DNA from 4 places in the Streptomyces sp. NPDC001536 genome. Region 1 is predicted to be linked to each of the others. Evidence: riboswitches for the same ligand, from Rfam matches in the RefSeq annotation. Region 1 holds a riboswitch; each other region holds the start of a gene.
The links. A riboswitch is a leader RNA that binds a small molecule or an ion and turns the genes downstream of it on or off. The one in region 1 is predicted to bind S-adenosylmethionine.
Positions count from the first base shown of each region.

Region 2: it holds a riboswitch for S-adenosylmethionine, as region 1 does, so the genes downstream of both, ACFY0U_RS18090 (amino acid ABC transporter permease) here and ACFY0U_RS17810 (aminotransferase class V-fold PLP-dependent enzyme) in region 1, are expected to answer to the same signal.
Region 3: it holds a riboswitch for S-adenosylmethionine, as region 1 does, so the genes downstream of both, ACFY0U_RS27205 (ABC transporter substrate-binding protein) here and ACFY0U_RS17810 (aminotransferase class V-fold PLP-dependent enzyme) in region 1, are expected to answer to the same signal.
Region 4: it holds a riboswitch for S-adenosylmethionine, as region 1 does, so the genes downstream of both, thrC (threonine synthase) here and ACFY0U_RS17810 (aminotransferase class V-fold PLP-dependent enzyme) in region 1, are expected to answer to the same signal.

Region 1 is NZ_JBIAVQ010000005.1:505,919-508,084, reverse strand. It holds gene trpD (anthranilate phosphoribosyltransferase) at 1-701, shown strand, start outside; SAM riboswitch class IV at 777-893, shown strand; gene ACFY0U_RS17810 (aminotransferase class V-fold PLP-dependent enzyme) at 1,039-2,166, shown strand, end outside.
Region 2 is NZ_JBIAVQ010000006.1:55,634-57,799, reverse strand. It holds gene ACFY0U_RS18095 (glutathione S-transferase C-terminal domain-containing protein) at 1-579, shown strand, start outside; SAM riboswitch class IV at 619-726, shown strand; gene ACFY0U_RS18090 (amino acid ABC transporter permease) at 1,082-2,065, shown strand; gene ACFY0U_RS18085 (amino acid ABC transporter ATP-binding protein) at 2,062-2,166, shown strand, end outside.
Region 3 is NZ_JBIAVQ010000010.1:243,713-245,878, reverse strand. It holds gene ACFY0U_RS27205 (ABC transporter substrate-binding protein) at 1-1,210, opposite strand, end outside; SAM riboswitch class IV at 1,575-1,688, opposite strand; gene ACFY0U_RS27200 (antibiotic biosynthesis monooxygenase) at 1,734-2,030, opposite strand; gene ACFY0U_RS27195 (hypothetical protein) at 2,044-2,166, opposite strand, start outside.
Region 4 is NZ_JBIAVQ010000004.1:397,367-399,532, forward strand. It holds gene thrC (threonine synthase) at 1-809, opposite strand, end outside; SAM riboswitch class I at 828-968, opposite strand; gene ACFY0U_RS14695 (glucosyl-3-phosphoglycerate synthase) at 1,136-2,080, shown strand; gene ACFY0U_RS14700 (trehalose-6-phosphate synthase) at 2,165-2,166, shown strand, end outside.

The DNA.
Region 1 (2,166 bases):
AGCACGGCAACCGGGCCTCGTCCTCGGCGAGCGGCTCCTCCGACGTACTGGAGAAGCTCGGGATCAACCTGGACCTGTCGCCCGCACGGGTGGCCCAGGTGGTGGACGAGGCCGGCATCACCTTCTGTTTCGCGGCCAAGTTCCACCCGTCGATGCGGTTCGTCGGCGGGGTCCGCCGGGACCTCGGGATCCCGACCTCGTTCAATCTGCTCGGCCCGCTGACCAACCCCGCCCGGGTCACCGCCTCGGCGGTCGGCTGCTTCGACACCCGGATGGCGGGGCTCATCGCCGGAGTGCTGGCCGAACGCGGCTCCTCCGCGCTGGTCTTCCGCGGTGACGACGGTCTCGACGAGCTGACGACCACGGCCACCTCACGGGTGTGGATCGTCCGCGACGGCAAGGTGCGCGAGGAGACCTTCGACCCGCGGGACGTCGGTATCGAACTGGTTCCGGTGGAGGCGCTGCGGGGCGCGGACGCCTCGTTCAACGCCGAGGTCGCGCGGCGTCTGCTGGACGGCGAGCGAGGAGCGGTACGGGACGCCGTACTGCTCAACTCGGCTGCCGCGCTGGTGGCGTTGACGCCGACGGAGGCACCGCTCGTGGACCAGATCCGGGCCGGTATGGCGAAGGCGGCCGAGTCGATCGACTCCGCCGCGGCCAAGCGGACGCTGGAGCGCTGGGTGGCGGCCAGCAACGCCTGAGATCCACCGGCTGTCGTCCCGCGATCCGGACACGGGTTGCGGGACGACGATCACATCGCGTACGTTCTTTGACCAGGTCATGAGTGACAGTCATGAGGCCCCGGCCGACTGTCCGGCAACCCTCCGTCCGTGGCGGGGTGCCCCGGGTGAAGACCAGGCCGTAGGCAGCGAGGTCTACGGCAAGCGCGGGCCCCTCTCGAATCCAGGGGTCCTGGTCGTTCGAGGGAGTCTTCCGTGAGCAAGCGAATGCGATAGGGCCGCCGAGCCCCGCCTCCGCGCACCCTTCTTCTCATCTCCGCATGGCCGTCTTCGGCATGCTCTCTCACGGGAGTTCCCCATGTCTGTCTCCACCGCTGCCGCCGTCCAGACCATTTGTGCCCCGCTGCCCGTTCTGGGTCGGGATGTCACCGTCCCGCTCGTCACGGGCGGCGAAGTCACCTACGCGGCCCTCGACTACGCGGCCAGCGCCCCCGCCCTCCAGCGCGTGTGGGACGACGTGGCGGCCTACGCCCCGTACTACGGCAGTGTCCACCGCGGCGCCGGCTACCTCTCCCAGCTGTCGACGGACCTGTTCGAGAACGCCCGGAAGACCGTCCGCGAGTTCCTGGACTGCCGCGCCGACGACCAGCTGATCTTCACCCGCTCGACCACGGACTCCCTGAACCTCCTCGCCGCCGCCCTCCCCGCCGACTGCCAGGTCTTCGTCTTCGAGACCGAGCACCACGCGAGCCTGCTGCCCTGGCAGGACGCCCGGGTCACCTACCTCAACGCCCCGCGCACCCCGGCCCAGGCCGTCGAGACCCTGGAGCGGGCCCTCGCCCAGCGCGACCCCCACGGCCCGGCCCTGGTCTGCGTGACCGGTGCCTCCAACGTCACCGGCGAGCTGTGGCCGGTGCGTGAGCTGGCCGCCGCCGCCCACGCGCACGGCGCCCGGATCGTCCTGGACGCCGCCCAGCTGGCCCCCCACCACCCGGTCTCCGTGCGGGACCTGGACGTCGACTGGATCGCCTTCTCCGGCCACAAGCTCTACGCCCCCTTCGGCTCCGGTGTCCTCGCGGGCCGCGCCGACTGGCTCCGGGCCGCCGACCCCTACCTCGCGGGCGGCGGCGCCAGCCGCAAGGTCACCCGTCGTGAGGACGGCGGCGTGGACGTCGAGTGGCACGAGACCGCGGCCCGCCACGAGGCAGGGTCCCCGAACGTGATCGGCGCCTACTCCATCGCCTCGGCCTGCAAGGCGCTCACCGAGGCCGGCTTCGACACCCTGGTCGCCCGTGAGCAGCACCTGATCGAGAAGGTGAAGGCGGGCCTCGCCGAGGTCCCGGAGGTCCGGATCCTCTCCCTCTTCGGCGACGACGCCCCGCGCGTCGGCGTGATCTCCTTCGTCGTCCAGGGCTGGAACAGCTCCCACTTCGCCGCCGCCCTCTCCGCCGAGTACGGCATCGGGGTGCGCGACGGCCTCTTCTGC
Region 2 (2,166 bases), on a different contig from region 1:
CCGGTGCTCAGCGACGACTGGTCGGGCCGCATCGTCAGCACCCATGCCCCGGACATCACGCGCGACCTCGCCCGGCGCTTCGGCGGCGACCGTGCGGCGCTGTACCCGTGCGGCGCGGAGTCGGAGACCGAGGCGGTGGAGCGGCTGTGCGCCCAGGGCATCGAGCAGGCCGCACAGGAGGCGGGCACGGCGGGCACCGACCCGGACGCGCGTGCCGCGGCGCTGGACAAGCTGCTGGAGACGCTGGCCTCGCTGGAGCGCTGGCTCGACGGACGCGAGTATCTGATCCGGGATCAGATCACCGCCGCAGACGTCGAGTTGTGGGTCACGCTGGTCCAACTCGACACCGTGCACCGCCACCACCTGGACGCCTCCGCCGTGCAGCGGATCGCCGCCCACCCCGCCCTGTGGGCGTACGCCCGCCGGCTGGCCGCGCACCCCGCCTTCGGCGCGCACCTCGACCTCGACGGCATCGCCCGTCGCCACCATGCCCACTGCCGCGGCCTGGAGGCCGCCGGTGCGGCCGTGCAGATCCTCGACTGGGCCGCGCACACTGCCCACGTGGTGGACCGGCATTGACATCCGTTCGGGCAGATGTCTTAACTTACGCCCCAGAACGGTCATGAGCGTCAGCGACAAGCCCTGGCTAGCTGACCGGCAACCCTCGCTCCGCGGTGGGGTGCCCCAGGTGACGACCGGACCGACACACATCGGTAAGCGCGAGGGCCCCACGGGCCGGAAGACACGGTGACGGACATGTACGCAGCTGCCAGGACGGCCACCCGCCGCGCCTCGCGCTGCGTACGGCCGTACGCGAACCTTCTCGTCGCCGACCGGGCCGTCGACCTCCTGCGCGTGAACAGCGCACTGTGTACCGCACCGGGCCGAGCCCGCTGTCGGGGCTGACGTCCCCCTCCGCAGCCCCAGCGTTCCCGACGAACACCGCCCGCGCGGTGTGCCGTTGTCCGCCCAGCCCCCGGTTCCCGTGCGTCCCCGTGTGCCACGACCTGCCGTAGCAGAGCCGTCGTAGCCACGTCCCGTGCGCCCGTGTCCGGGGGATCCGATCCCGCCGGAGCCCCTCATGAGCGAACCCCCAGGCACCGCCGTCTCCGTAACGGAGGCGCCGCAGACTTCTGACATCCCGTCAAAGCCACTGACAGCACAGCGAGTTCTGCCGCTGCGGCGGCCCGGACGCTGGATCGCCACCGCCGTCGTCCTGGTCCTCGCGGCCCAGTTCGTGCACGGCCTGGTGTCCAACCCCTTCTACCAGTGGGACCGGTTCGCCTACTGGTTCCTGCGGCCGACGATCCTCGACGGACTGCTCATCACCCTCGAAGTCACCGCCTACAGCGCGGTGCTGGGCCTTCTGGGCGGCATCCTGCTCGCCCTCGCCCGGCTGTCGTCGAGCCCGGTCCTGCGCGCGGTCAGCTGGACCTACATCTGGGCCCTGCGCTCCATACCCCTGATCGTGGTCCTGCTGTTCCTCTACAACTTCAGCGCCCTGTACCAGACGCTCAGCCTGGGCGTCCCCTTCGGACCGGCGTTCTTCACCTTCGACGAGTCACGGCTCGCCACCGACATGGCCGTCGCCGTCATCGGCCTCAGCCTCAACGAGGCTGCCTACGCGGCCGAGGTCGTGCGCGGCGGCATCCTCTCCGTCGACCAGGGCCAACACGAGGCGGCCGCCGCGCTCGGCCTGCCGAAGCGCTACCAGTTCCGCAGGATCGTCTTCCCGCAGGCGCTGCGCTCCATCACCCCGAACTACGTCAACCAGCTCATCGGCCTCATCAAGGCCACCTCGCTGGTCTTCTACGTGTCCCTGCTCGACCTGTTCGGCACCGCGCAGACGATGGGCTCCACCTACCCCGGCGACATCGTGCCGCTGCTGCTGGTCGTCACCGTCTGGTACCTGATCCTCACCAGCGTCGTCTCCGTCATCCAGTTCTATGTCGAGCGGTACTACGCCCGGGGCGCCACCCGCAGCCTGCCGCCGACGCCGTTGCAGAAACTGCGGTCCGGTCTCACCGACCTGCGGGCCCGCATCCGCAGGGAGGCCGCCGTATGACCACCACCGAGACCGTCAAGGCCGCGCCGGCCGCAGTCGAGGTGCACGACGTGCACAAGTGGTACGGCGCCCACCGGGTCCTGGACGGCGTCGACCTGACC
Region 3 (2,166 bases), on a different contig from region 1:
GCGCGGGCTGGTTGGTGGCCGCGTTGGGGAACCAGCTGATGGCCAGGCTCAGCCTCTTGCCGTCCTTGGTGCGGATGCCGTCGCCGCCTGCCTTCCAACCGGCCTCGTCCAGGAGCGACTTGGCCTTGGCCGCGTCGAAGGCGAGGTCAGCGGAGAGGTCGGTGTAGTCGGGCGTGGTGTGCGCCAGGACGCTGGTCGCCGGCTTGGTGCCGGTCGGGAACACGGTGTCGGCGATCTGCTTGCGGTCGACGGCGGTGAGGATCGCCTGACGCACCTTCACGTCCTTGAGGACGGGCCGCGAGTTGTTGACACCCAGCCCGAACACCACGCCGGGGTTGGCCCGCCGCAGCAGGGTGACCTGACCGCCCTTGAGCGCCGCCTCGTTGGCCTTGCCGACGCTGCTGATCGCGTCCACCTGCCCGGACTGGAGGCTTCCGGCGCGCACCCCCGGCTCGGGCACCACCTTGAACACCAGCTTGTCCAGGTAGGCCTCGCCCTTCTTGGACCACAGCGAGGAGCCCCAGTCGTACCCGGTGCGCCTGTCCAGGGTGATCGACTGGTTCTGCACGTACTGCTTCAGCACGAACGGCCCGGACCCGACCACACCGTCGCTGCACTTCTGCTGCGGGGTCTTCTTCACGCTCGCCGACGACTCGATGCCCAGCGTGTGGGTCGAAGTCGCCTGGAGGAACTGCGCGTTGGGCTCCTTGAAGGTCACCTTGACGGTGAGCGGGTCCACCGCGGTGGTGCTCTTGACGCTGCTCAGATAGCCCTGGGCGAGGGTGCCCAACGCGCCGAGCTTGGGCACCGCGTCGAAGTTGTCCTTGACCACCTGAGCGGTCAGCTCGGAGCCGTCGCTGAAGGTGACACCCGAGCGCAGATGGAACGTGAACTCCGTCGCGTCGGCGTTGATGTCCCAGCTCTTGGCCAGCCACGGCACGATCTTGCCGGTCTCGGGATCCTGGTCGGTCAGGGAGTCCACGGTCTGGCGCACCGAGTAGATGCTCTCGTTGCTGCCGACCTGCTGCGGGTCCACGCAGCCGGCGTCGGAACCCACCGCGAAGGTCAGAGTGCCGCCGGACCGGGGCTCGCCGCTTCCGCCGCCGGAGCCGTCGGTGCCGGAGCCGCAGGCGGCCAGCAGAACACTGGTGGTAAGGAGGGCGGTCAGCGGCGCCCATCGGGAGGTTCTGACATCCGGAAGTGCTGTCACGGCGGGGTTTCTCCTACTCGTGTCACCAGGCAAGGGGGTGCCGTACCGGGCACGGCCGTGCATGGGTGTGCGGCCCCGGCCGGCGTGACGCCGGTGGCGGGGGAGCGCTGTGCAGACGGGGACAGGCGGGCGACACCGAGCGAGCCGGTGGCCAGGGAACGTCACGGGGAAGGCGGGCCGGCGACGGAGGTCAGCCGGCCGCGGTCGGGCTCGTCAGGCCTGACAGAGGCAGCTGGTCGAGCGCTTCAGATCGATGTGGCGTCGACGCGCGAGGCGGGAGAACACCGTGGCGACGGCGAAGGAGGCGCTGAGTTCACCACCGTGCCGCATACCGGTCCTCCCCGTCTCCGGCCCCGGTCACGGGGCCACGCGCTTGCGGGAATCCTCGGTGATCCCGCCGGGCTTTCACCTGGAGCACCCCACCGCGCGGGAGGGTTGCCGGTCAGCGAGCCAGGGCTTGACGCTGACACTCAATGCCGATCGTGATCGTACGGAGCGGTCTTGTCGTACGTCAATGCCGCAATCAGCTCAGCGGTGCGAGCGTGAAGTGCCGTACCTGAAGCGGTGCGACGAGGTACTCGTCCTCCCCCGGCAGCACCACGGGCTGGTCACGCCAGTGCTCGCCGGCGTACTCGACCAGGTCCTGCTCGCCGCGCCAGCGACTGACGTACAGCAGCGAATGGGGTGGCGCGACGAGGACTTCGTGGTCCACCAGCCCGGGGTAGCGGCCGGGAAACTCGCGTACCGCGGAGACGATCATGTCGTGGAACGCGTCGAAACGTTCAGGACGGACGCGCGCCTCACTCACCCTGATAATCACGGTCGCCAGGGTGTCACAGAAGCGCCCGCACCTGACGGTGTCCGGCTTCTCCACGAGTCCAGACGTGCGTCAGACGGCGCGGGTTCTCGCGGTTCCAGGTGTCGTGGTCCAGAACGGCGACGGTGTCCGACAGCCG
Region 4 (2,166 bases), on a different contig from region 1:
TGGAGCCCCTTGTCGATCTTGGTGAGCTGCGAACCGGAGGCAATGGGCACGACCAGCTGGTCGGGAAGCTGCCAGCCGAGCTGCTCGCAGATCTCGTACGCCAGGGTCTTGGAGCCCTCGGCGTAGTAGGGCCGCAGGTTGACGTTGACGAAGCCCCAGCCCTCGCCGGCCGGGTCGCCGATCAGCTCGGAGCAGAAGCGGTTCACGTCGTCGTAGTTGCCCTCGATGCCGACGAGCTCGCCGCCGTAGATCGCGGCCATGACGACCTTGCCCTGCTCCAGGTCGTGCGGGATGAACACGCAGGACCGGAAGCCGGCGCGGGCGGCGGCGGCGCCGACGGCACCGGCCAGGTTGCCCGTGGAGGAGCAGGACAGCGTGGTGAAGCCGAAGGCGCGCGCGGCCTCCAGGGCCTGGGCGACGACACGGTCCTTGAAGGAGTGCGTCGGGTTACCGGAGTCGTCCTTCACATACAAACCGCCGGTGACACCGAGCTCGCGGGCCAGGTTGTCGGCCTTCACGAGCTGGGTCCAGCCCGGGTTGATGTTGGGCTTGTCGGCCACGTCCGCGGGGACGGGCAGCAGCGGCGCGTAGCGCCAGATGTTCGCGGGTCCCGCCTCGATCTGCTTGCGGAGCTCCTCGGTGTCGTAGGCCGAGAAGTCATAGGCGATCTCGAGCGGGCCGAAACACTCCTCGCACGCGAAGACCGGGCCGAGGGGTACGCGGTGACCGCACTCGCGGCAGCTGAGCGCCGCGGCCGGGCCGAGGTCTACGGTGGTTTCGGTGGTGCTTGCAACTGTCTGCGCAGCCATGAGAGGCGAGGCCCTTTCTCCTCATCTTCCTCACGACGCATCTCGCCGTGAGACGGATTTGGCACCTTCCCGAGTCGGGAGCCTCGCGTGAACGAGAAACCGACTGGAGGGTTGCCGGGGCTTCATCGGGCCGTATCCCTCTGCCCCTCTGGATGAGCGGTATGAAGTTGTGTGAACGGCGGGCCACCCTGGACATGCGATGGTCATCCGCGTTGTTCAAGACTGTAACCGACGACCAGGACAGTTGAGATAGTCGTCCGAACCGCGAGATGGATCACATTGCGTGATCGCATACTCGCCGAGAGAACGCAGAGGAGCCGCGCACTGTGCTGAACGAAGTCGAGCGCTGGCTGACCACCCGCTCCTGGTCGCTGACCGATCGCCCGCTCCACCAGCTCCTGGCCGCCAAGCAGCGCACAAAACAGTCGGTCAGTGTCGTGCTGCCCGCGCTCAACGAGGAGGAGACGGTCGGTGACATCGTCTCCGTGATCCGTCACGACCTCATGCAACAGGTCCCCCTCGTCGACGAGATAGTCGTCGTCGACTCGGGCTCGACCGACCGTACGTCGGAGGTGGCCGCCGCGGCCGGGGCCACGGTCGTCCACCGGGACGACATCCTCCCCCGTCTGCCTGCCGTGCCCGGCAAGGGCGAGGTGCTGTGGCGCTCGCTGCTGGTGACCAGCGGCGACATCGTCTGCTTCATCGACGCCGACCTGAAGGAGTTCTCCTCGGACTTCGTCTCCGGGATCGTGGGCCCTCTGCTCACCGACCCCGGCGTCGACCTCGTCAAGGGCATGTACGACCGCCCCCTGGGCGGTGCGGCAGGTCAGGGCGGCCGGGTGACCGAGCTGATGGCCCGCCCGCTGCTGAACATGCACTGGCCCCAGCTGGCCGGCTTCGTCCAGCCGCTGGGCGGCGAGTACGCGGCCCGCCGCTCCCTGCTGGAACAGCTGCCGTTCCCGGTCGGCTACGGCGTGGAGCTCGGCATGCTGATCGACGCGCTGCACCTGGTGGGCCTGGACGCGCTGGCCCAGGTGGACGTGGGTGTCCGCAAACACCGCCACCAGGACGGACAGGCCCTGGGCCGGATGTCCGCCGCGATCTACCGCACGGCCCAGCTGCGGCTGGCCCGCGGCCATCTCATCCGCCCCTCCCTCACCCAGTTCGAGCGGGGCGCGGACGGCTTCGAGCCGCGGACGTACTCCGTGGACACCGAGGAACGGCCGCCGATGGTGGAGATCGTGGAGTACGCGTCCCGGAAGGTCGCCTGAGGAAGGCCGTATTACGGCGTCCACAAGCCCGTATACGGCGAACCGTACGTTTGAGCGTTTACGGGTCGGGCTAGGTTGAGGGCTAT